3 regions of the Erwinia pyrifoliae DSM 12163 genome follow, and region 1 is predicted to be linked to each of the others. Evidence: predicted binding sites of a transcription regulator. Region 1 holds the regulator's gene; each other region holds the start of a gene.
What was found. Region 1 encodes PurR, which represses purine synthesis genes. Its sites were predicted from a motif close to CANGCAAACGTTTGCNTG; they were not measured.

Region 1 (7,959 bases):
GAAGGTATTCATCAGGACGGCGGCCATAGTGCCGTTCAGCTGTGGCATACCGGAAGGATCTCACATGCCAGTCTGCAACCAGGCGGTGCTGCTCCGGTATCTGCTTCAGCCATTAATGCTGAAACCCGAACCACCCTGCGTGATGCCAGTGGACATCCGGTACGTGAGGCAACCTCAACGCCACGTCCATTGAGCACTAAAGAAGTGGGCGGAATCGTTGATGACTTCCGTCAGGCGGTGATCAATGCGCGTGAAGCCGAATTCGACCTGGTTGAACTGCATGCGGCACATGGCTATCTCATCCATCAGTTCCTGTCTCCGGCCTCTAACCAGCGTGATGACAAGTACGGCGGAACGATTGAGAATCGAACCCGTTTCGCTTTGGAAGTTGTTGACGCGGCAATAGCCAGTTGGCAAGCCGACCGGATTGGCATTCGTATTTCTCCCCTTGGCCCGTTTAACGGCCTTGACAATGGTCAAGACCAGGAAGAAGCCGCCTTATATTTCATTGGCGAACTGGCAAAGCGTAAACTTGCCTACCTGCATATTTCCGAACCTGACTGGGCAGGTGGCAAACCTTATACCCGCGAATTCCGCCAGGCGATCCGCGCGGCATATCCTGGCGTGATCGTTGCTGCCGGCGGTTTTAACGCCGAGAAAGCCGAAACACTAATCGAACAAGGTCTGATTGATGCCGTTGCTTTTGGCCGCAGTTATATTGCCAATCCCGACCTGGTTGAACGTCTGAAAGATGGCGCAAGTCTTAACGAACCACAGCCAGAAACCTTCTACGGCGGCAATGCTGCAGGCTATACCGATTATCCAAAACTTGGTGAGCACGCCTGATGCTCGCACCTTTTAGCATTATCGCTACACTTGGTTTTACGTCATCTGACAAATGACTCTGATAAAAGAGGATGTTATGCGTTTACTTCACACCATGCTGCGCGTTGGCGATCTGCAACGTTCCGTCGATTTCTATACCAAAGTTCTGGGCATGCGCCTGTTACGCACCAGTGAAAATGCCGAATACAAATATACCCTCGCCTTTGTCGGCTACAGCGAAGAGAGCGAAGGCGCAGTTATCGAACTGACCTATAACTGGGACGTGGATAAATACAACCTCGGTGATGCATACGGTCATATTGCTCTGGGCGTGGACGATGTTGCAACTACCTGTAATCGCATCCGTAATGATGGCGGCAACGTTACCCGCGAAGCCGGCCCGGTGAAAGGCGGTACCACCATCATTGCGTTCGTAGAGGATCCGGACGGCTATAAGATTGAACTTATTGAAAATAAACACGCTGGTCACGGTATCGGCAACTAAGCTTTTTTGGGGTGCTTCCCAGGCACCCCGCTCCCCCCCTGCTGCATCCCCCAACAAAATTTGCCATAATGCGCGCTGCCTTTTATCGCCAATGAGAAGCCGATGTCTGAATCGAATGAACTGAATACCCTGAGCAGCCGTTTTCGCGGTTTTTATCCAGTAGTGATTGATGTCGAAACCGCAGGTTTTGATGCCAAAACGAACGCCCTACTGGAGATTGCGGCAGTAACGCTGAAAATGGATAGTGATGGCTGGCTGGAAAAAGATGATACCCTTCACTTCCACGTTGAGCCTTTTGCCGGTTCAGTTCTGCTTCCTGAAGCACTGACATTTAATGGAATCGATCCTACTAATCCTCTTCGCGGGGCGGTCAGTGAATACGAAGCGCTTCACGCTATTTTCAAACTGGTGCGTAAAGGGATTAAGGACAGCGGCTGTAACCGGGCGGTTATGGTGGCGCATAATGCGACGTTCGATCTCAACTTTATGAACGCCGCAGCAGAACGTGCCAGTCTGAAACGAAACCCTTTCCATCCCTTCGTAACCTTTGATACCGCTGCGCTTAGCGGGCTGGCGCTGGGGCAAACCGTGCTGGCAAAAGCCTGTCACGCAGCAGGAATGGCGTTCGACAGTGCACAGGCGCATTCGGCCTTGTACGACACGCTGCAAACGGCGGATCTGTTCTGTGAATTGGTTAACCGGTGGAAACGTCTTGGCGGTTGGCCACTGCCCGCTGCTGCAGAGAGCTGTCCCGGCAACTAACTTAGGGGGGAAATAGCCTTTAATACCTGATGTTCTTCTGTTCAGGGGCTGGAAGCCAAATATGATGGCCTGAGGCAACAGCTCAACGCAATTCCCGGGCGGTGAGTTGAAATCGTTGACGCTGTAAGTGAGGAGGCCGTCAGAGGGAAGCCGTTTGCTCCAGATGAGTGATCAAGCCGGGGTATGGCGAAACGCCGAAGTGAAATGCCAGTCAGTTATTATCACTGACTGGCTTGAAAGTTTCATCACGCCCATTCAGACGCCAGCCAAGGCGATTACTCTGCGGCGTCAGTTGGGTATTTCTGGGCGGTTTCTTTGATCAACTGTTGCAGTTCACCACGCTGATACATCTCGATGATGATATCGCAACCGCCGACCAACTCACCGTCAACCCACAGCTGCGGGAACGTTGGCCAGTTTGCATATTTTGGCATTTCAGCACGAATGTCCGGGTTTTGCAGGATATCCACATACGCAAAACGCTCGCCACAGGCGGAGAGCGCCTGTACGGCCTGAGCAGAAAAACCGCAGCTCGGTAGCTTCGGCGAGCCTTTCATATACAACAGGATTGGGTTTTCTGCGATCTGGCGCTGAATTTTTTCAACAGTACTCATAAATGCCTTCCTCAATACGATACTTCGTGTATAGGCTGTAGCCAGCCAATATTGTAGCTATTCTGACCTGAGGTTGAAAATGACATTTTCAATACTTATCGGGTTTTCACCCGGTTAACGGTCAGAGGATGGTAACAAAATAACATTTTCTTCTGAGCTTTGCTGCATCCGTTGACAAATAGTTAAGGTAACGCACTGAGTTAACAGACTGATTATATATGTTAAACTATCGACCACGGCTGTATTATTGTAACAAAAAAGACCTTACCTTTTGCTCTCCATTTAGTTTAGAATTCTTACAACCTTCTGCCAGCGTGCAGAATTGACTATTTACCCTCGCATTGCTGCCTGCCGCAATGCACGAACTGTTAATGGAAATGATGCGTCTATTCATTACGCTTTTCATGCTCGCTTTCGCTCAGCTATTTTTTAATATGGCGCACGCATCGCCACAGGCTCCTGTTAATGCCGATCGGCACAAAGCTGACCGAAATATCGCGCGCGAAGATGAACGACGCAAAAAACGCCCGGTAAAAGCTTCCACAACCAAAAAAATCAAACAACCTCCGGTAAAAAAAACTAAACAACCCGCACGACCGGCGCAGCTAAGCACGGCGAAAAAACAAAAGTTAAAAAATAAAACCACTGTCGTTAAGCGCCCAACAAAAAAAAGCAACACGGTTAAAAGCCAGTCTGCCTACAAACCCGGCATCAAAAAGACAATAAAAAAACGTTACGGCAGGCAGCGTGCAGATCGTAAGACGGCTCTGTCGGCCCCTATAAAGCTCAGTAATGCGCATCGCATTCGTTATCAAAAAGCGCGTGAAAGCGCAGTGAATAAACTGATGGGCCAGCTGGGTAAACCCTATCTGTGGGGTGGCAGCTCGCCTAAAACCGGGTTTGACTGCAGTGGCCTGGTTTGGTACGCCTATAAAGATTTAGTAAAATTCAAAATTCCTCGCACCGCAAATGAGATGTATCACCTGCGCGATGCCGCTCCGATCAGGCGTGACAGGCTTGAGAAGGGCGATTTGGTGTTCTTCCGTCTCAACAGTAAAAGTCGCGCCGATCATGTAGGCGTCTATCTCGGCGGCGGTAAATTCATTCAGTCACCACGAACAGGTAAAGATATTCAGGTCAGCACACTGGGTGATGATTTCTGGCAAGAACATTACATAGGCGCTCGTCGCGTGGTGACACCGAAGACGGTTCGTTAACCGCTGGCAGACAATTTTCCCGCCGGGCCGCGAGACGAAACGCATTGCTGCCTCGTAATCAACGATTCCGTCTGGACTCATCGTTATCAATTTCGGTAAGTGATTTAACTTCGCCATTACCCACATTGGGTTAACAGTCTGCAATTATTCCTATCGTTAACAGTAAACATCTCGTTTTCTTTGCGCAGCCTTGTTAGAATTCATCCTCTGCGTTGCGCAACGGTGCCAAAATTTGGCTAAGCCAGCACTGCGCGTCCTGTTACGGACAAACCTTACCCCTTCCCGATTCTTTGAGACAGCCCCCAATCATTCTGTCCAGTCGGGAAAAGCCTGCATCCAGGCAAACGATTAACAAACCAGTTATCAGCAGGTTACTGATAACACCAGGAGTAGGATTTTCATGGCAACAATTAAGGACGTGGCAAAGCGCGCGGGTGTTTCTACCACCACCGTGTCGCACGTCATAAACAAAACACGCTTTGTCGCCGAAGAGACGCGTGAAGCGGTATGGGTGGCTATTAAAGCATTGCATTACTCACCAAGCGCCGTAGCTCGTAGCCTGAAGGTAAACCACACCAAAACCATTGGCCTGCTGGCAACCTCAAGCGAAGCACCCTATTTTGCAGAAATCATCGAAGCGGTGGAGCACCGCTGCTTTGCTCAAGGCTATACCCTGATTCTGGGCAATGCGCATAACAATATCCAAAAGCAGCAGGCTTATCTGTCGATGATGGCGCAAAAACGCGTGGATGGCCTGCTGGTCATGTGCTCTGAATACCCGGACGCGCTGATTGCGATGTTAGAAGATAACCGCAATATTCCGATGGTGGTAATGGATTGGGGCAAGTCACGCGGTGACTTTACCGACACGGTACTGGATAACGCATTTGATGGCGGCTATCTGGCGGGGCGTTATCTGATTGAACGCGGGCACCGTGACATTGCTGCCATCCCGGGTCAGTTGGAACGCAACACCGGGGGCGGGCGCCATGCGGGCTTTCTGAAAGCACTGGCCGAGGCCGGGATCACACTGCGTGATGAGTGGCTGGTACAGGGTGATTTTGAACCTGAATCCGGTTATCTTGCTATGCAACAGATCCTGGCGCAGAAACAGCGTCCGACCGCCGTATTTTGCGGAGGCGATATCATGGCGATGGGCGCAATCTGTGCAGCAGATGAAATGGGACTGCGCGTGCCGCAAGACATCTCGGTGATCGGTTATGATAACGTGCGCAACGCCCGATACTTCACTCCGGCGTTGACGACCGTACATCAACCGAAAGAGCGTCTCGGTGAGACCGCCTTTGATATGTTAATCGATCGCATTACCAGCAAACGTGAAGAGTCCCAGACCATTGAGGTTTATCCTTCTCTTATCGAACGACGTTCGGTGGCGGACGGACCTTACCGCGACTACCGCCGTTAATTGCGCATCGGCCCCGGATGCTGTTGCTCGCTCAGCCACTCGGCCTTCAGGGTTTCCGTGCTACCAAGATATTCCAGCAGCCAGCTCAGCGCCGGTGAGGCGCTTTGTTCCGACCAGCTCAGACAGCACGGACTGTCTGGAAAAGGTGAGCTAAGCGCCAGCTCACGCAGTTCGTTTCTCTGCAACAACGGTTGGGCGAAATGGCCCGGCACCATGCCAACGCATAACCCCGCGCCCAGACAATCAAAGGCGCTTTCCCAGTCAGGCACAACCAGCCGCCGCTGATTATCCAGCGTCCATGTTGTGCGTTTGGGTAGCGCGCGTGAGGTATCTTCCAGCACCAGCGAAGGCCACTCGCGTATCCACTCTTCAGTCAGCGGCCCGGGGCGGCTGACTAACGGGTGTAGCGCATTAACCACACAGCGCCAGTTCAGGCTTCCCATATCACGAAAAGCGAAACGCCCGCCAACCGGAACCGCCTGTGTAGCACCTATCGCCACATCCACCCGCCCGTCTGCCAGCGCGTCCCAAACGCCGTTAAACACTTCTGGCATGATATGCAGCTCCATGTCAGGAAAGTGGCGGTAAAAATCCACCACCAGCTGCCGCGTACGCGACGGGCGTACGATGCGATCGACAGCGATATTGAGCTGCCCGCGCCAGCCGTTTGCCACCTGCTGACAGCGGCGGCGCGTGGCTATCATTTTTTTGATGACAAACCTGCCTTCCTCGCTAAATACCCGTCCGGCGTCGGTTAACACCACATCACGATGCCGCCTTTCAAACAGACTTACGGCCAGCCATTCCTCAAGCTGGCGCACCGTATAGCTTACCGCAGAGGGCACACGATGTAGCTCAGCGGCAGCGGCGGTAAAACTTCCGGTCCGGGCCACGGCATCAATAACTTCCAGTGAATGTTCAGACCACATATTTGCCTTCAAAAAAATTCATGTCGATTGACTAATATTAGCGTTTCACAGACTGTCCTGCACGCGATTACACTGCTCAGGCTAAAAATGGACTGATAAGAGTTGATCAACATGTATTCTAAAGGTTTTATGATTTACCTTGCGCTGCTAAGCATGCTGGGTTTCCTTGCCACCGATATGTACCTGCCCGCATTTGGTGTGATGCAGCAAGATCTGCATACTCCAGCCGGGGCTATCAGCGCCAGCCTGAGTATTTTTCTGGCCGGTTTTGCCTGTGCGCAACTGGTATGGGGGCCTCTTTCAGACCGCATCGGGCGTAAGCCAGTACTGTTGATGGGTCTGAGTCTGTTTGCTATCGGCTGTGCCGCCATGCTTTGGGTTAATTCAGCGGCTTCGCTGCTGGCATGGCGATTTGTGCAGGCTGTCGGCGTCTGTGCTGCGGCCGTAAGCTGGCAGGCTCTGGTCGTTGACCGCTACAGCGCTGCCCGGGCCAACCGTGTGTTTGCCACCATCATGCCGCTGGTCGCGCTCTCCCCGGCGCTGGCCCCGCTGTTGGGTGCCTGGCTGTTAGCGCATTTTTCATGGCAGTCCATCTTCGTTACGCTGTTACTGATTACTCTGCTGCTGCTGGTGCCTACCTTGCGCCTGCCATCACCACCACGGGGGGATAAAAGCGCGCCTGAAATCGCCGCTCCCGGTTTTGTAACCCTGCTTAAATCCCCCCTGTACAGCGGTAATGTCGCAATCTATGCGGCCTGTTCTGCCAGCTTCTTCGCCTGGCTTACCGGTTCACCGTTTATTTTGGGTAGTTTAGGGCTTTCACCTGCCGATATTGGCCTGAGCTATGTGCCGCAAACGGTCGCTTTCCTTATTGGTGGCTTTAGCTGTCGCGCGCTTTTAAGTCGATTCGCCGCGCGCAAGATCCTCCCCTGGCTGCTGATGTTCTACAGTCTGAGCATTGTTACGCTCTGGCTGATTGCGCAACATCCCCAGCCTGCTCTGTGGGCTCTTATGCTGCCGTTCTGCGGCATGGCAATGGCGAATGGCGCAATCTACCCTATTGTTGTGTCCAGCGCCCTGCTGCCCTTCCCTCATGCCACCGGTAAAGCGGCCGCCTTGCAGAATATGTTGCAGCTTGGCCTGTGCTTTCTCGCCAGCATGGTCGTATCTTCATTGATTGATGCAGCTCTGGATGCCACCGTGCTGGTGATGCTGGCCACCATTTTAATCGCAGCCGTGGGCTATTTTGTGCAGCGCACGGCGGAGCGTGAACTCGTGTTGCGAACGGAAAAAATCACGCCTGAAATCAACCCAACAAATAGTTAGCAAGATAACAATAATTCATTGAATAATTGAAAATGCAGGCATATACATCTTAAATGTCATAAAAAATAATAACTTATTATTTTTTATGACCGGGGTAATTGCCGTGCAGGCTTCCTGCAATTATCCTGAAGGCCGCAGCGCCGGGCTTATGACGGGCGGCCGCAGTCCCAGCTTCTGATGTTCAATCAATCCTCTTTCACATGGGTTAACAGGCCGTGATATTTGCCGTGTGTGCACCCTCACAAATCTGCGAAAATTGACTATTCTTTTTCTCAGGTATCAATCGCACAAGATGATGGAGAAGCTATGAGTTCATCATGTATTGAAGATGAAAGCCTGGGGGATAATCAGTGGT
Region 2 (7,959 bases), 970 kb from region 1:
GATGGTATGAAGGATACTACTAAAATGGGTATGAATCCGATGAATTATGACTTAAATAAAAAACTGGCCACAGCAGAAAAACTAAATGAAGATGAAAGGAATATGGTGAGACTTTTTGACTCAGCATTAAATAAAATACCTTCACAGAAAGGTGATTTTATTAGAGTTTCTGAATATACTGATTTCACCACTCCCTGGGATAGTGATTTAAAGCCAGGGGATATTGTTACCAACTACCCTTGCTATATGAGTGTGTCATCGGATTTTACATATATTAACCAAGAGACCCAGGCCATATCTGATGCTGTAGCTAATGTATATTTGGTATTGGAAAATACCTACTCATCAAAGCCTTTACTAAAAGGAAGTGCAACTTTTTCGGATGAATTGGAATCCGTCTTCAAAAGAAACTCAGCCTTCAAGATAAAGCAAATTGCTATTGCTGATGATGTAACCAGTGGGAGCCATGCATTAGAAGTAAAAAAAAGAATCGTTGTCACGCTTGTTGAAGTCGACCTCCCTCTATCTAAAATCGCTAAAAATATACACACAGGAAAAACTGTAAATGTCCTGATGTAATTCTGGCATCACCTGAGGTTCTCACCCGGCTTTTGGTATAGTTCTGGAAATCTTTAATTCTGAGTTTTCCTATCTCCGTTGTTGGAGTGAACATATCAAAATCAGGGAATTACACAATTTAAATGACAAACTTGTTTCAGGACAGGCATTTTGATGCAGGCAGTGAAATGATTTTTTTGTGTTAGGGTCGTTTAAAAATACAAAATTGATGTGCTATATCTGTTAACGCAATAAGTAAATATCAGTTTAAACTGCAGTTTTAAATGATTAAATATCATTGCTCGCACATATCGCAGTTGATACATTTTGAGGTAATAGCAACGCCAACATTCTCTCTGGTTAACATGATAAAGTGCGCGGGTATTATACGCGCACGCCTCGATCAAACCAGTTTTTTCACCAGCGCTTCATTGTGGCGAATATGGCTGGAGGCGCGTTCCGGATCGCGCTGGATCAAGGCCATAAACAGCAGATCGGTCAGCGCCAGCTGGGCGGTCGTGGATGAGATAGCGGCGCTGCGCGTGGTCTGCTCTTCCGCTACGGTATACAAACAATGGTTGGCCGACTGTTGCAGGGTATTCGGGGTGAAGCCGGTGAAGGCCAAAACCGTGGCACCGATGCGCCGGGCTTCCTGTGCCGCCAGATTAATCTCGCGCCGTTCACCGGTATAGGAGATGGCCAGCAGCACATCGCCCACGCTTAATGCCTGGACGCTGGCCAGCAGCGCATGCATATCCTGTTCGGCTACGGCGCTGATACCGATTTTCATCAGCTTCCAGGAGAAGTCCTTCGCTACCAGCCCGGACGCGCCAACCCCTATCAATACAATGCGCCTGGCCTGTTTCAGCAGGCGCAGCGTCTCAAGCAGCCTCTCTTCACTGTTGATATCCAGCGTGGCGCGGATGGCTGACGTCTTTTCGGTAAACAGCTTCTCCCCAACCACCTTCAGCGCATCGTCACTCAGGATGTGATTGTGCACGGTGATGGCGTCTTTCTCCGTTAGTGATGCATTCAGCGCCAGCTTTAATGCGGGGAACCCCTTGTAACCCAGCTTCTGGGCAAACTTGACCACGCTTGACTGGCTGACGCCCGACTCATCAGCCAGTTTCTGTGAACTCAGGTGGAGTGCATGCTCCGGCTGCGACAGCAGGTAGTCAGCAAGACGGCGTTCGTTCATCGCCAGGCTGGGATAAAGCTGACGGATACGCAGCAGTGAACTCATCTCTTTTCCTCTTAAGTATTCAGGCCTGTTATCGTGAATGATTGCTAAACATAACAGACAGAATGCTCAGTTTAACGCGGCATTTTAGGGTTTCCATGACTAAACGCGTTAAAATAACCCAAGGTTGAGATTAAATTCGGCGGATGCCGATATAGTCATCGCTGGATAAATAAAACAGGCAGTAGGAGAAATATTGATGAATCTTGGCTCACTGATATCCGAAACGCGTAATCCCGAGACGCTCGATCTTGATAATTTGTCGACGCTGCAGATGGTGACTAAATTCAACCAGCAGGATGCCACCGTGGCGGGGGCGGTCAGCCTGACTTTGCCGCAGGTGGCCGACGCTGTTGATGCCGCCGCCGCCGCGCTGTCTGCCGGCGGGCGGCTGATCTATATCGGAGCCGGAACCAGCGGCCGCCTGGGCGTGCTGGATGCTTCTGAATGCCCGCCTACCTTTGGCGTAGCAAACGGGGTGGTGATTGGGCTGATTGCCGGAGGCCCGGCAGCCCTGGTCACGTCGATAGAAGGGGCGGAAGATGATGAGCAGCTGGGCATCAGTGACCTGCAGGCGCTGAAGATAAACGCTAACGATATGGTGGTCGGTCTGGCCGCATCCGGGCGCACTCCTTACGTCACGGCTGCGCTGCGCTATGCCCGTCAGTTGGGCTGCCGTACCGCCGGGATATCCTGTAATCCGCATTCACCGCTGGCTCTTGCAGCCGAAATAGCGATCTCACCGCTGGTCGGGCCGGAGGCGCTGACCGGCTCTACCCGTTTGAAATCCGGTACGGCGCAAAAGCTGGTGCTGAATATGATTTCTACCGGTGCAATGGTGAAAATCGGCAAGGTGTATCAGAACCTGATGGTGGATATGCGGGCGTCGAATATCAAGCTGGTCGACCGCGCGCGCCGCATGGTGTGTGAAGCCACCGGCTGCGAGGCGCAACAGGCAGAGGCCGCCTTAAAGCAGACGCAATATGAGGTAAAAACCGCCATCCTGATGCTGCTGACCGACCTGCCCGCCGAACAGGCTAAGCAGAGCCTGTCTGCCCATCACGGCTTTTTGCGTGCGGCACTGCAGAACCCCGGCCGGCGCTAACAGGACAGAAAAAAACCTGAGGCGAGCGATTGGCCTGGCCGTCATTGGCTATGCTAAGGTTGCCAGCCCAATCTGCGTTACCCCGTACAGGCGACCACCGGCACTTCCCGTTTTTGTCGATTAAATAAGGGTTTTTTTGGCCGGGTGGTTAAGCGCAGCAGTCTGCGGTTTTCCTTTGGTCTGGTTTATGGGTTTTGATTACCCTGAGGAGTCAGGTTTGACAACCGGTAGTGAACGACGCGTGGTCTTTTTTGACCTAGATGGCACCCTGCATCAGCAGGATATGTTTGGCACTTTTATGCGCTGGCTGCTGTGGCGTCAGCCGCTTAATCTGCTGCTGGTAGTGCCATTATTGCCGGTGATTGGTCTGGGCCTGTTGGTGAAGGGGCGCGCGGCGCGCTGGCCGATGAGCCTGCTGCTGTGGTCAATCACTTTTGGCCACGGAGAAGAGCGTCTGCTGCAACGGGAGGCGCAGTTTGCCCACTGGTTTCGTCAGCGCGTAACGGCTTTTCCGCTGGTGCAGCAGCGGCTGAACGACTATCTGGGCAGTGAAGATGCTGATGTCTGGCTGATCACCGGTTCACCCCAGCCGCTGGTGGAGCGGGTCTATTTCGATTCCGCTTTTCTGCCGGGGGTGAAACTGATCGCCAGTCAAATGGCGCGTGCTTATGGCGGCAGAGTGCTGATAATGCGCTGCCTGGGCCATGAAAAGGTGGCTCAGCTGGAAGAGCAGATCGGTACGCCGTTACAGCTTCACAGTGGTTACAGCGACAGCAAACAGGACAATCCGCTGTTGTTTTTCTGCCAGCACCGTTTTCGTGTTACCCCGGTGGGGGAGCTACAGCAGCTGGAATAATGCGCCGCTCGGTTTAGTCCGGTCATCCTGCAAGCTGCTGATGCGATGGCTACCTGCTGGCTTGCCGGGCCGGGTTCCTGCGCTTTTCATTCATTTTACGCTTTCCTGCATGCGGAATTATTTCGGTATATAATGTCGCGTTTTTTTTCTGGAGGCGCAGGTGACCGATCACAATGAGGAATACTGGATGCGCCACGCGCTCCGGCTGGCTCGCCGAGCCTGGGACGAGGGCGAGGTGCCGGTGGGTGCGGTGCTGGTGCTGGATGGCCAGGCTATCGGCGAGGGTTGGAACCGCCCTATTGGTCAGCATGACCCGACTGCGCATGCGGAAATGATGGCGCTGCGCCAGGGCGGCAAGGTCATAGAGAATTATCGCCTGCTGGACACCACGCTGTATGTCACCCTGGAGCCTTGCGTGATGTGCGCTGGTGCGATGATCCACGGCCGTGTCGGACGGCTGGTGTATGGGGCGCGTGATGCGAAAACCGGTGCGGCAGGTTCCTTGCTCGATGTGCTGGGGCATGCGGGGATGAACCATCATGTGCAGGTTGACTGTGGCGTGCTGCGTGATGAGTGCGCCGCAATGCTAAGTGATTTTTTTCGCCAGCGGCGGGCTGAAAAAAAAGCGCTACGGCAGCAGCAAAACCCCGGTCGGGTTTAACGCTGTGTTAACCTCAACCGCCGGGTAAGCCTGGCTCAGTTCGGCTTCTGTCACCGCCTTCTGCGCCAGCTTTCTCTCCTGATCCTGCAGATAACCCACCAGGCTCAGCTGGTATTTACGGATATTCTCCACGTAGTTATAAGCCTCCTGGCCACGGGCATAGCCGTAAGTGGTCTGGCTGTAGTAGCGTTTTTGACTGAGCATCGGCAGCCGTACTTTCACATCCGCCCAGCTGTTCGGATTGCCTTTCTGTTTTTCCGTCAGTTTGCGCGCATCAAGCATATGGGCGTAGCCCATGTTGTAGGCAGCCAGCGCGAACCAGATCCGTTCATCTTCAGGCACGCCCGGCGGAACTTTCTCCATCATGTGTAGCAGATATTCACTGCCGCCACGAATGCTCTGCTCGGGGTCGGTACGATCGCTGACATTCAGGCTTTCGGCCGTATTGCGCGTTAGCATCATCATGCCGCGCACGCCGGTAGGGGAGGTGGCCTGCGGATTCCAGTGCGACTCCTGATAAGAGATTGCCGCCAGCAGCCGCCAGTCAATTTCCCTGGCATACTTCTCAAACAGTCGGCGAATATCCGGCAGCGTTTCGTCAATTGAACGCAGGAAAGTGCGGGTATCAACATAATCAAAAGTGCCGACATGGCCGAGATACTTCTCATCAAGGCGGGCGATGGCACCTTCTTCTGACATCCGGCTGAAGAAATCGAGTATCGCCGCGCTCAGGCTGTCATTGGCTTCCTGCCGCATGTACCAGGTGACGGCTTCTTCATCGGTAATGTCGAACGCCACCGCCAGCTGGGGGTGAATACGCTGCATCAGTCCAATTGATACCGAGTCGGCAATGGTATAGTCGAGCTTACCGTCAGCCACGGCCTGCAACAAGCCCTCTGGCGTCCGATCGGTGGAGATCGCCCAGTCGAGATCGGCATACTGACGATCTTTAACCTCGCAGAGCGAAGACAGATAGGCTGAACCCGAAGCCACCGTCAGGCGGCCTTTAAGATCGCCAAGGTTTTTCGGGCGTGGCGTACCGATGCGGTAGACCAGCTGCTGTGAAACGGAATAATATGCCGGACCGGCACGAAAACGCTTCAGCCGCTCACTGTTGTAAATCAAACCGGCAGCCAGCACGTCGGCTTTATCGTCAGCCAGGTCTTCAAACAGATCGGCCAGATTCGGGCGTACGGTGACAGCAAGCCTGACCCCTAAATAATCGGCGAAGCGCTTCGCCAGCTCGTAATCCATGCCAGCCGGAGATTGCTTAACGGTGTAGTAAGTCAGCGGGGAATTTATGGTGCTGATACGCAGCACTCCGCGCGATTTAATCTGCGCGATACGGTCGGTAGAGCCACCATACCACGGGATCGAGGGCCACAATGCCAGCGCAAGCAGCACGGTGATTAATCCGATCAACAGATAATTAAATTTAAGGCGTTTCAAGTAGTTATCTCTCGATTTTTCTCGGTCTTCTGTCTTTTTAGGCAGTATTTATGGTCTGTAATCGAACCCGAGCGTGGGGCATTTTGCTCAACTCCGGGCTGCACCGCAACTGAATTTCACCCCTTTAGTGTGTTTTTTAGCCGTCCTGGTTCGCCGATTAATTCTGCGCAAACGGTTTCGTAACGAACCGGGATTCTCTATAATGGCGCCGGTTTTCCCTGTTGCGCCCAATGAAGCGTCGCCCGGCGCTTCGAGACGAGAGATCTTTAATGATGGAAATTCTGCGTGGTTCGCCCGCTCTGTCGGCATTTCGTATTAACAAACTGCTGACCCGCTTTCAGGACGCTCACCTGCCGGTGAGTGATATTTACGCCGAGTACGTCCATTTTGCCGATGTCAGCGCACCGCTCAGTGCCGATGACAAATCACGCCTGCAGCGCCTGCTGAAATACGGTCCCTCTCTCGCGGAACATACTCCGGAAGGCCGTCTGCTGCTGGTGACGCCACGTCCCGGCACCCTCTCGCCCTGGTCTTCAAAAGCGACGGATATCGCTCATAACTGCTCGCTGCCGCAGGTCATTCGCCTGGAGCGCGGCATGGCCTTCTATATTAAGGCCCCGCAGTTAACCGAAGCGCAGTGGGGGCAGCTGGCTGCACTGCTGCATGACCGCATGATGGAAACCGTGTTTAGCGAATTTCAGCAGGCCGAAGCGCTGTTTGCCCATCATCAGCCCGCACCGCTGCAAAGCGTCGATGTGCTGGGCGAAGGCCGCAATGCGCTGGTCCAGGCCAATATTAAACTGGGCCTGGCACTGGCGGACGACGAAATCGACTACCTGCTGGCGGCGTTTGAAAAATTGGGGCGCAACCCGAACGATATTGAACTGTATATGTTTGCTCAGGCCAACTCTGAGCACTGCCGCCATAAAATCTTCAATGCTGACTGGCTGATTGATGGTGAGCAGCAGCCTAAATCGTTGTTTAAGATGATCAAGAACACCTTTGAGCAAACTCCGGATCATGTGCTGTCAGCCTATAAAGACAACGCGGCGGTCATGGAAGGCTCAAAGGTGGGGCGTTTCTACGCCGATCCGCAGGGGCGCTACGACTTCCATCAGGAAGATGCGCACATTCTGATGAAGGTGGAAACGCACAACCACCCGACAGCTATCTCGCCGTGGCCGGGGGCGGCGACCGGTTCCGGTGGTGAAATTCGTGACGAGGGCGCCACCGGGCGCGGCGCAAAACCGAAAGCAGGTCTGGTCGGCTTCTCGGTATCTAACCTGCGTATTCCGGGCTTTGAGCAGCCGTGGGAAGAGGATTTCGGCAAGCCTGATCGCATCGTCACCGCGCTGGACATCATGACCGAAGGGCCTTTGGGCGGTGCGGCCTTTAACAACGAATTTGGTCGCCCGGCGCTGAACGGCTACTTCCGGACCTATGAAGAGCGCGTTAACAGCCACAATGGCAGCGAGCTACGCGGCTACCACAAGCCGATTATGCTGGCGGGTGGTATCGGTAATATCCGTGCAGACCATGTGCAGAAAGGCGAAATCAGCGTCGGCGCTAAGCTTATCGTGCTGGGTGGCCCGGCAATGAATATTGGCCTCGGCGGCGGTGCGGCTTCGTCAATGGCCTCCGGCCAGTCTGATGCGGACCTCGATTTTGCATCGGTACAGCGTGACAACCCGGAAATGGAGCGGCGCTGCCAGGAAGTGATCGACCGTTGCTGGCAGCTGGGGGAAGATAACCCGATTCTGTTTATTCACGATGTTGGCGCTGGCGGTCTGTCCAACGCCATGCCGGAGCTGGTGAGCGACGGTGAGCGCGGCGGCCGGTTTAATCTGCGCGATATTCTCAATGATGAACCGGGCATGAGCCCGCTGGAAGTGTGGTGCAACGAGTCGCAGGAGCGCTACGTGCTGGCTGTTGCCCCGGCAAGCCTGGCGCTGTTTGATGCCTTGTGCAAGCGCGAGCGCGCGCCCTATGCGGTGATTGGCGAGGCGACGGAAGAGATGCACCTGTCGCTGACTGACAGCCATTTCGACAATACGCCTATCGATATGCCGCTGGACGTGCTGTTAGGCAAA
Region 3 (7,959 bases), 340 kb from region 1:
TATCATCGGGAGAAGCTATGTTCAGGGTTATAGACACGGAAACCTGTGGCCTGCAGGGCGGAGTGGTTGAAGTGGCTTCGGTTGACGTTATCAGTGGACAGATCCTCAATCCAATGAGCGATCTTATCTCACCTGACCGGCCAATCAGCCGTCAGGCCATGGCCGTCCATAAAATCACCGAGGCGATGGTGAGGGGAAAACCGGCCATAGAACAGGCGATAGGCCGCTATCACGGCAGCCCCTTCTATGTAGCACACAACGCCAGCTTTGACCGCCGCATGCTGCCTGAAATGCACGGGGATTGGATTTGCACCATGACCTTAGCGCGCCGCTTATGGCCTGGCCTGAAATACACAAATGAAGCGCTACGCCAGTCTCTGCAACTGGAGGTTTCACCACCAGCCGATTTACACGCTCACCGGGCATTATATGACTGCTACGTCACCGCTGCGCTATTGATGCGTATTATGTCGTTCAGCGGCTGGGATGCTGCGGAAATGCTGCGCCGGATGCAGGTTAAGGGGTCGAGTAGCTGTTTTCCTTTTGGCAAATATCGCGGACAAAAGGTTGACGATGTGGCGAAAAAAGATCCGGGCTATTTACAGTGGATGCTAAAAAAAATCCCGGATCTCAAACCCGACTTACGCAGCGCCATGCAGCGGGCATTAAGCGAGTCCGATTAAACCACCTGGCTGGCCAGCAGGCCCGTCGCCAGCGCGATCAGAAAGGCATATTCCATCACTAATCCTTCATGAGCCTTGAAGCGCCCGGATTTGCCGCCGTGGCCGGCATCCATTTCGGTGTGCAGCAGCAGCAGATGGTCGTCGGTTTTCAACTCGCGCAGCTTCGCCACCCATTTTGCCGGCTCCCAATACTGCACCTGGGGATCATGCAGCCCGGTAGTAACCAGCAGGTGCGGGTAAGACTGCGCTACCACGTTGTCATACGGGCTGTACTGCCGGATGTAGCGATAATATGGCTCATCGGCCGGATTTCCCCACTCGTCATATTCACCGGTGGTGAGGGGTATGGTTTCATCCAGCATGGTGGTCAGCACGTCCACAAATGGCACCTGCGCGACCACTCCGTGGAAACGGTTCGGCACCATGTTGATCACCGCGCCCATCAGTAAGCCCCCGGCGCTGCCCCCCATTGCGTAAAGTTTTTGCGCGTCACCGTAGTTTCTCGCCACCAGCGCATCGGTAATATCAATGAAGTCATGGAAGGTGTTCATCTTGTTGAACAGGCGTCCGTCGTCATACCAGCGTTGCCCCATTTCCCCTCCGCCCCGGATATGCGTCAGAGCATAGACGAACCCACGGTCGAGCAGACTGAGACGGCTGGCGCTGAAGTCGGCATCCATACTGCTGCCGTAGGAGCCATAGCCATAAACCAGCAGCGGGTTGGTTCCCGGCTGATAGCAGTCCCGGCGATAAACCAGCGAAACCGGCACTTCGACCCCGTCGCGCATGGTCATCCAGTGGTGCTCGCTACGATACAATAAGGCGTCAAAACCTTTTACTTCTGTCTGCTTCAGAACCTGCCGCTCACCGCTATCCAGATCGCGTTCATACAGCGTGTCCGGGGTGGTCATTGACGAATAGCCATAGCGCAGCTTGCTGGTTTCAGGGCTGGGGTTGTAACCAATCCAGGTGACATAAGCCGGATCGTCAAAGGCAATCGTGTAGCTTCTGCCGCTTTGCCAGTGGATCTGGCGCAGGCTGGATAATCCGTGCTGACGCTCTTCAACGACCAGCCAGTCGCGGAACAGGGAATAATCTTCCAGTACGATATCGTCACGCGCAGGGATCACCGTCTGCCACTGATGTTCATCAGCCTCTGCGCTGCGATACAGAGCAAAGTTCTTACCGTCGCGATTAGAACGTATATAGAAATTGCCCTGATAGTGATCGACGCTGTATTCATGGTCTTTACGACGTGCGCTAAACCGCTGCGGCTGCGCATTGGCCTGCTGCGCATCCAGCAGCATGACTTCGCTGGTGGTGCTGCTGCCAAGTACGATAGTAATAAACTGCTCTGAGGTGGTCTTATCAAGGCCGACATAAAAAGTGTCATCCTGCTCTTCATACACCAGCTGGTCCTGCTGCTGTGGAGTACCGAGCGAATGCCGCCATACCTGATAAGGCAGCAAAGTCTGTTTATCCTTCAGCACATAATAGAGCGTCTGTGAATCGCCAGACCAGGCCATGCTGGAGGAGACGCCCTCCAGCACCTCGGGATACCACTCGCCGCTGTGCAAATGACGTAGACGAATGGCATATACCCTGCGCGACAGAAAGTCTTCGGCCACCGCCATTGTCTGGTTATCCGGGCTGATGGCCACGCCACCCAGGGTATAAAACTCGCTGTCGGCAGCACGCTGGTTACCATCCAGCAGCGTGTCCCAGACTTCCGGCGTGAGGGTGTCCGCTGGCTGACGGGTATACAGGGTATATTCGTTGCCTTCCTCATAGCGACTTTGATAGCGGAAGCCGCTTTTAACATAGGGCACGGAATGATCCCGCGCCGGTATACGCCCAACGATCTCCTTTAGCAACTGCGCCTGGAGTGCCTGTTGCGGCTGAAGCTGCTGCAGACAAAAGTCGTTTTCAGCGCTAAGGTGCGCCAGCACCTGCGGATCTTCACGTCGATCGTCACGCAGCCAGTAATAGTTGTCGGTGCGCGTATCGCCATGCAAGGTCATAACATGGGGTATTTTCTTTGCTTTTGGTGGCGTCATATTTCGTTCGCAATGTGAGTTCAGGTAGGTCAGGTTGACACCTGGCTGGCAGATTGCCAAGTAAAGATAATGCGCCAGTGGAACGATTGACGTCGATCACCGGGCGTCTCAACAGCGACGTAAGGAAATGTCAAAGGAGGCAAAGACGATAACACGTCATCTTAATGCGCGCACATCATGTAAAAGGCGGGTTTGCGCCAGCCGTTATTGGCTTCTACCCTGAAAGCAGCAAGAAAAAAAATAAGGAAACGACGGTGAAGCTTTCAGACAACCCATTATTTATCAATACTATTCTGCTTGGCGGTAGTAGCGAAGAGAAATTACGCGCGGCCGCTGCGGCGGGGTTTCAGCAGGTGGAACTGTGGCAGCAGGATGTGGCAACAGCAGCAATGGGCGCTGCTGGCCTGGCCAATCTCTGCTCACGGCTGGCGTTATCATTGACGGATTACCAGGTGTTGATGGACTTTGATGGCGCACCGGATGAGATGCGCAATAATAAGCGTAACGAAGCCCTGGAGATGATGTCAACCGCACAACGATTGGGAGCCACTACGCTACTGGTCCCTGCTTCGACTCATCCCGCATGTTGTCAGCAGCGAACAGAAGAAGATTTACGCTGGCTGGTACAGCAGGCGGCACGCCACCATCTGCGCGTGGCCTATGAAGCGATGGCGTGGAGCCGGCACATTAACAACATCGCCGCAGCATGGCAGCTGGTGAAGCGCATCAATGCACCCAATCTGGGGCTGGTGGTCGACGCATTCCATATCTTTGTTTTGCAAAGAACGCTGGCAGATCTGGAAGGCATCCCGGCCGGCAAGATATTCCTGGTGCAATTGTCGGATCTGGATACCCAGCCGGATGCGCAACAGTTAAAAAAGGTTGCCCGCCATGACCGCCTGCTGCCAGGCGAAGGCCACTATCCGTTGCGGGCGCTACTAGAGCGCCTGCAACAAATTGGATACCAAGGGCCAATCGGACTTGAAGTCTTCAACGATCGGCTGCATCAGGCCGATCCCGTTATCACCGCAAAGGCGGCGATGGCGGCGTTACGCCAGCTGATGTAACCCGGCCAGATGGCCACGCCAGCTGGCCCGTCCTGGTGCACTCAGCCCGCTACCGCCCGCAGTTTGCTTTCGCTCACGTCGTCGCTTTTATCGGCGGCGTTTTCATCAGGCAGCCTGCCGGTGCGCAGGATCTGCTGCAGCACGTCTTTGTTTTCCGCCATAAAAAGCCCCAGCGATTCGTTCTGCTGATCCTCCATGTCCAGCGGACTGGCCGCCAGCCAGTCAGAGAACACTTCGGCCATATCGAGCATTTTGTCGTAGGCATCCGCCTCTTTTTTACTGGCAAACGTCATCTTTTCTTCACCTTTTCTGACGACGATATATTGAATTTCGACAGCCATAATTTCGCCCTGTTTAACTGTGTTTTTATACAGTATAGCAGCATGGCTTTTTTTCCTCAAGCGCCGGATGACGGATGAACACGCAAACGTTTTCGTTTATACTGCTGCGGTTTTTTTTAATCTACTCAGGTGGCGATGATGACAACTCTTGGAACCGCTCTGCGCCCGAATGCAACGCGCGTAATGCTGTTAGGATCGGGTGAACTGGGCAAAGAAGTGGCGCTGGAATGTCAGCGTTTGGGCGTGGAAACGATCGCGGTAGATCGCTACGCGGATGCCCCGGCCATGCAGGTTGCCCATCGCAGTTATGTGATCAATATGCTGGATGGCGCGGCTCTGGCAGCGCTGATAGCTAAAGAAAAGCCGGATTTTGTGGTGCCTGAAATTGAAGCCATCGCCACGGATATGCTGGTCGAACTGGAAAAACAGGGCCAAAATGTGGTTCCCACCGCCCGCGCCGCACGGTTAACTATGAATCGGGAGGGCATTCGCCGCCTGGCGGCAGAAGAGTTGCAGCTTCCCACTTCGGACTATCGCTTCGCCGACAGTTATGATGCATTTTGTTCCGCAGCACAAGCTATTGGCTTCCCGTGCATTATTAAGCCGGTGATGAGCTCCTCCGGCAAAGGCCAGAGCTTTATCCGCAAGGCCGCACAGCTGGCCAACGCCTGGGAATATGCTCAGCAGGGTGGCCGTGCAGGTGCCGGGCGCGTGATTGTTGAAGGCGTGGTGAAATTCGATTTTGAAATCACCCTGCTGACCATCAGTGCCGTGGATGGTATTCATTTTTGCGCGCCCATTGGCCATCGCCAGGAGGATGGCGATTATCGTGAGTCGTGGCAGCCACAGCAGATGAGCCAGCTGGCCCTGCAGCGCGCCCGGCAGATTGCCGAAAAGGTCGTGGCGGCTCTCGGTGGTCACGGCCTTTTTGGCGTGGAGCTATTTGTCTGTGGTGATGAGGTGGTGTTCAGTGAAGTGTCACCGCGCCCGCACGATACCGGCATGGTCACCTTAATTTCACAGGATGTTTCTGAGTTCGCCCTGCACGTTCGCGCTTTCCTCGGTCTGCCGGTGGGGGCAATACGTCAATATGGGCCGGCGGCATCGGCGGTTATCCTGCCGGAGCTACACAGTGATAACGTTCATTTTGCCAACCTTTCAGCCGCAGTCGGCGCGGGTCTGCAGGTTCGTCTGTTTGGCAAGCCGGAAATCCAGGGTAAACGCCGTTTAGGCGTCGTGCTGGCAACCGGGAGTGATATTGAGGATGCGGTACAGCGCGCCACAACGGCTGCCGCCGGCGTCAACGTCAGTGGCTGATAGCTACCGGCGCTACCGGGGGCGAATCAAATCTTCGCCCCAGATACTGCCTGCCGTGCCAGTTGGGTAATGTGATGGTCATCCCCTGTTTCCAGCGCATCGGCTGGTAACTGCCCGGCGAGCGTCGGCTTATTGTGCATAACCCACTATTTTTAGTGAAAAAAAAAGCCCGCCGAAGCGGGCTGCAACATTCAGCTCAATTTATTCAAATTCATTCCATGAGCGGCCATCACGGGTGATCATCGCTACCGAAGCCACCGGCCCCCAGGTACCCGCTTGGTAAGGTTTAGGCGCTTCTTTATCTGCAGACCAGGCATCCATGATGGAATCAACCCACTTCCAGGCCTCTTCCACTTCATCACGACGTACAAACAGGGCCTGGATACCGCGCATGGTTTCCAGCAGCAGGCGCTCGTAGGCATCCGCCAGATGAGACTGATTGAAGGTCTCTGAGAAGCTCAAATCCAGTTTGGTGGTTTGCAGGTTATGTTTGTGATCCAGTCCGGGCACTTTGTTGAGGATCTGGATATCGACGCCTTCATCCGGCTGCAGACGAATGGTCAGTTTGTTTTGCGGCAGTTCCTGCCAGCTGTCTTTGAACAGGTTCAGCGCCGGATTTTTAAAGTAGACAACAACTTCCGAACACTTGGTCGGCAGACGTTTACCGGTGCGCAGATAGAACGGCACGCCAGCCCAGCGCCAGTCGTCGATATCAACCCGGATAGAAACGAAGGTTTCCGTATTGCTGGACTTGTTTGCGCCCTCCTCCTCCAGGTAGCCAGGGACTTTTTTCCCCTGCACAAAACCTGAAGTGTACTGGCCGCGTACGGTTTTTTCACGCACGTTGGTATGGTCAATGCGGCGCAGGGAGCGCAGTACCTTGACTTTTTCATCACGAATACGGTCAGCAGACAGATCTGCCGGCGGTGACATCGCGATCATGGTTAACACCTGCAGCAGGTGGTTCTGAATCATGTCGCGCATCTGACCGGCTTTATCGAAGTAGCCCCAACGCCCTTCGATCCCTACCTCCTCTGCCACGGTTATCTGCACATGGTCGATAGTGCGATTGTCCCAGTTTGCGGCAAACAGCGAGTTAGCAAAGCGCAGTGCCAGCAGGTTAAGCACGGTCTCTTTGCCGAGATAATGGTCAATGCGGAAGACCTGGCTTTCTTCGAAGTACTCACCTACCTGATTGTTAATTTCCTGCGAAGTAACGAGCGAGGTGCCCAGCGGTTTTTCCATTACTACGCGTGCTGGTTTGGCATTGAGTTTGGCCTCGCCCAGCCCCTGACAAATAGCACCAAAAGTGCTTGGCGGCATGGCAAAATAGTTGATGGTGATGCGTTTTTTCTGGTCGAGCATTTTGCCAAGTCGAGGGAAATGACTGCTGTCAGTCACGTCAAGATTACAAAAATCGAGTCGGCTGCTGAGTTTATCCCACAGCGCCTCATCAATTTTTTCCTTCATAAAGGTTTCCAGCGCTTCACGCACGACCTTGGTATAAGCGGCTTTATCCCATTCCGCACGCCCCACGCCTATGATGCGTGACTCTTCATGAATCTGACCGGCTTTTTCTAACTGATACAGTGAGGGCAGCAGTTTTCGGCGTGCAAGGTCGCCTTTGGCACCGAAAATAACCAGATCGCATGCCTGGGCTGTTTGTGTAACCGCCATTTCATTCTCCTCGTTGCAGGATTAGCCAGTCCCGTAGATTCCGAACCAGGACAGGCTCTTAGTGTCATTTTGTATCTGTACAATGTACTGCTTTTGCCCGGTCCACGTAAACCTGGTGACGCAGGTCTGGCACAATGTATTCAATCAATGCGTTATTTTGTGGCAAACCACAGCGGGCATCCGCCCGTTCAGGCCTGAATTCTCATTATTGCCGTGAGTCAGATGACCTGTTTGAGCATCAGACTCGGCTCATTCACGACTAAAACGGAGTCTGATGCTGTGGTGACTCTGCGTTAAGCACTTAAGGTCAACGTCTATTCTCTACAAAATGACATTGATTTCTCCTTTGATTGAAATCGTCAAAATGTATAGGCCATTAACTGTATGAATAATAGACTGAAATAAAATTTTTGCTGTTCAAATTAGCAAAATGCCTGCCGGGATCTGCTGTCACTTTTGCAAAAAAAGCCCTGCTCCGGCAGTGGCTAACGCGCAGCAAGCCATCACCACCGGACATCTCATTAAGACTGAAGGAAAATGACCAAGGCCAGTAAGTGTTTAAGCTCAATGTTGACTATTGAGTTTACCGCTTTAGGTGATACCTTATGTGTGCATGTGCTTATGAAACTCTCATGACTCCTCTTGTCTCACCTCTGGCCAGAACCCCTGCAGGATGTTGAGAGCGCACAACAGACAGTTAAGACCTCTGCACATATTATTTCACAGGGATAGACTCACTATTCACTTCAGGTCGTATACAATGAATAATCAATCATCTTCACTTCTTCATCCTAAGTACCTTTCTCGTCGCCTCAGA

Region 2: the regulator PurR is predicted to act here: its motif matches at 6,034-6,051, upstream of purL (phosphoribosylformylglycinamidine synthase).
Region 3: the regulator PurR is predicted to act here: its motif matches at 4,228-4,245, upstream of purT (formate-dependent phosphoribosylglycinamide formyltransferase).

Annotation. Positions count from the first base shown of each region.
Region 1 covers NC_017390.1:2,129,846-2,137,804, forward strand. The annotation lists gene nemA (alkene reductase) at 1-846, shown strand, start outside; gene gloA (lactoylglutathione lyase) at 923-1,330, shown strand; gene rnt (ribonuclease T) at 1,433-2,092, shown strand; gene EPYR_RS09510 (Grx4 family monothiol glutaredoxin) at 2,368-2,706, opposite strand; gene EPYR_RS09515 (C40 family peptidase) at 3,087-3,923, shown strand; gene purR (HTH-type transcriptional repressor PurR) at 4,324-5,349, shown strand; gene punR (DNA-binding transcriptional activator PunR) at 5,346-6,278, opposite strand; gene punC (purine nucleoside transporter PunC) at 6,390-7,604, shown strand; gene cfa (cyclopropane fatty acyl phospholipid synthase) at 7,911-7,959, shown strand, end outside.
Region 2 covers NC_017390.1:1,159,301-1,167,259, forward strand. The annotation lists gene EPYR_RS05185 (hypothetical protein) at 1-579, shown strand, start outside; gene EPYR_RS05190 (MurR/RpiR family transcriptional regulator) at 962-1,801, opposite strand; gene murQ (N-acetylmuramic acid 6-phosphate etherase) at 1,998-2,903, shown strand; gene yfhb (phosphatidylglycerophosphatase C) at 3,121-3,759, shown strand; gene tadA (tRNA adenosine(34) deaminase TadA) at 3,920-4,420, shown strand; gene mltF (membrane-bound lytic murein transglycosylase MltF) at 4,388-5,869, opposite strand; gene purL (phosphoribosylformylglycinamidine synthase) at 6,139-7,959, shown strand, end outside.
Region 3 covers NC_017390.1:1,792,874-1,800,832, reverse strand. The annotation lists gene exoX (exodeoxyribonuclease X) at 18-683, shown strand; gene EPYR_RS07965 (S9 family peptidase) at 680-2,740, opposite strand; gene EPYR_RS07960 (sugar phosphate isomerase/epimerase family protein) at 2,995-3,807, shown strand; gene EPYR_RS07955 (YebG family protein) at 3,849-4,148, opposite strand; gene purT (formate-dependent phosphoribosylglycinamide formyltransferase) at 4,287-5,465, shown strand; gene zwf (glucose-6-phosphate dehydrogenase) at 5,667-7,142, opposite strand; gene pyk (pyruvate kinase) at 7,903-7,959, shown strand, end outside.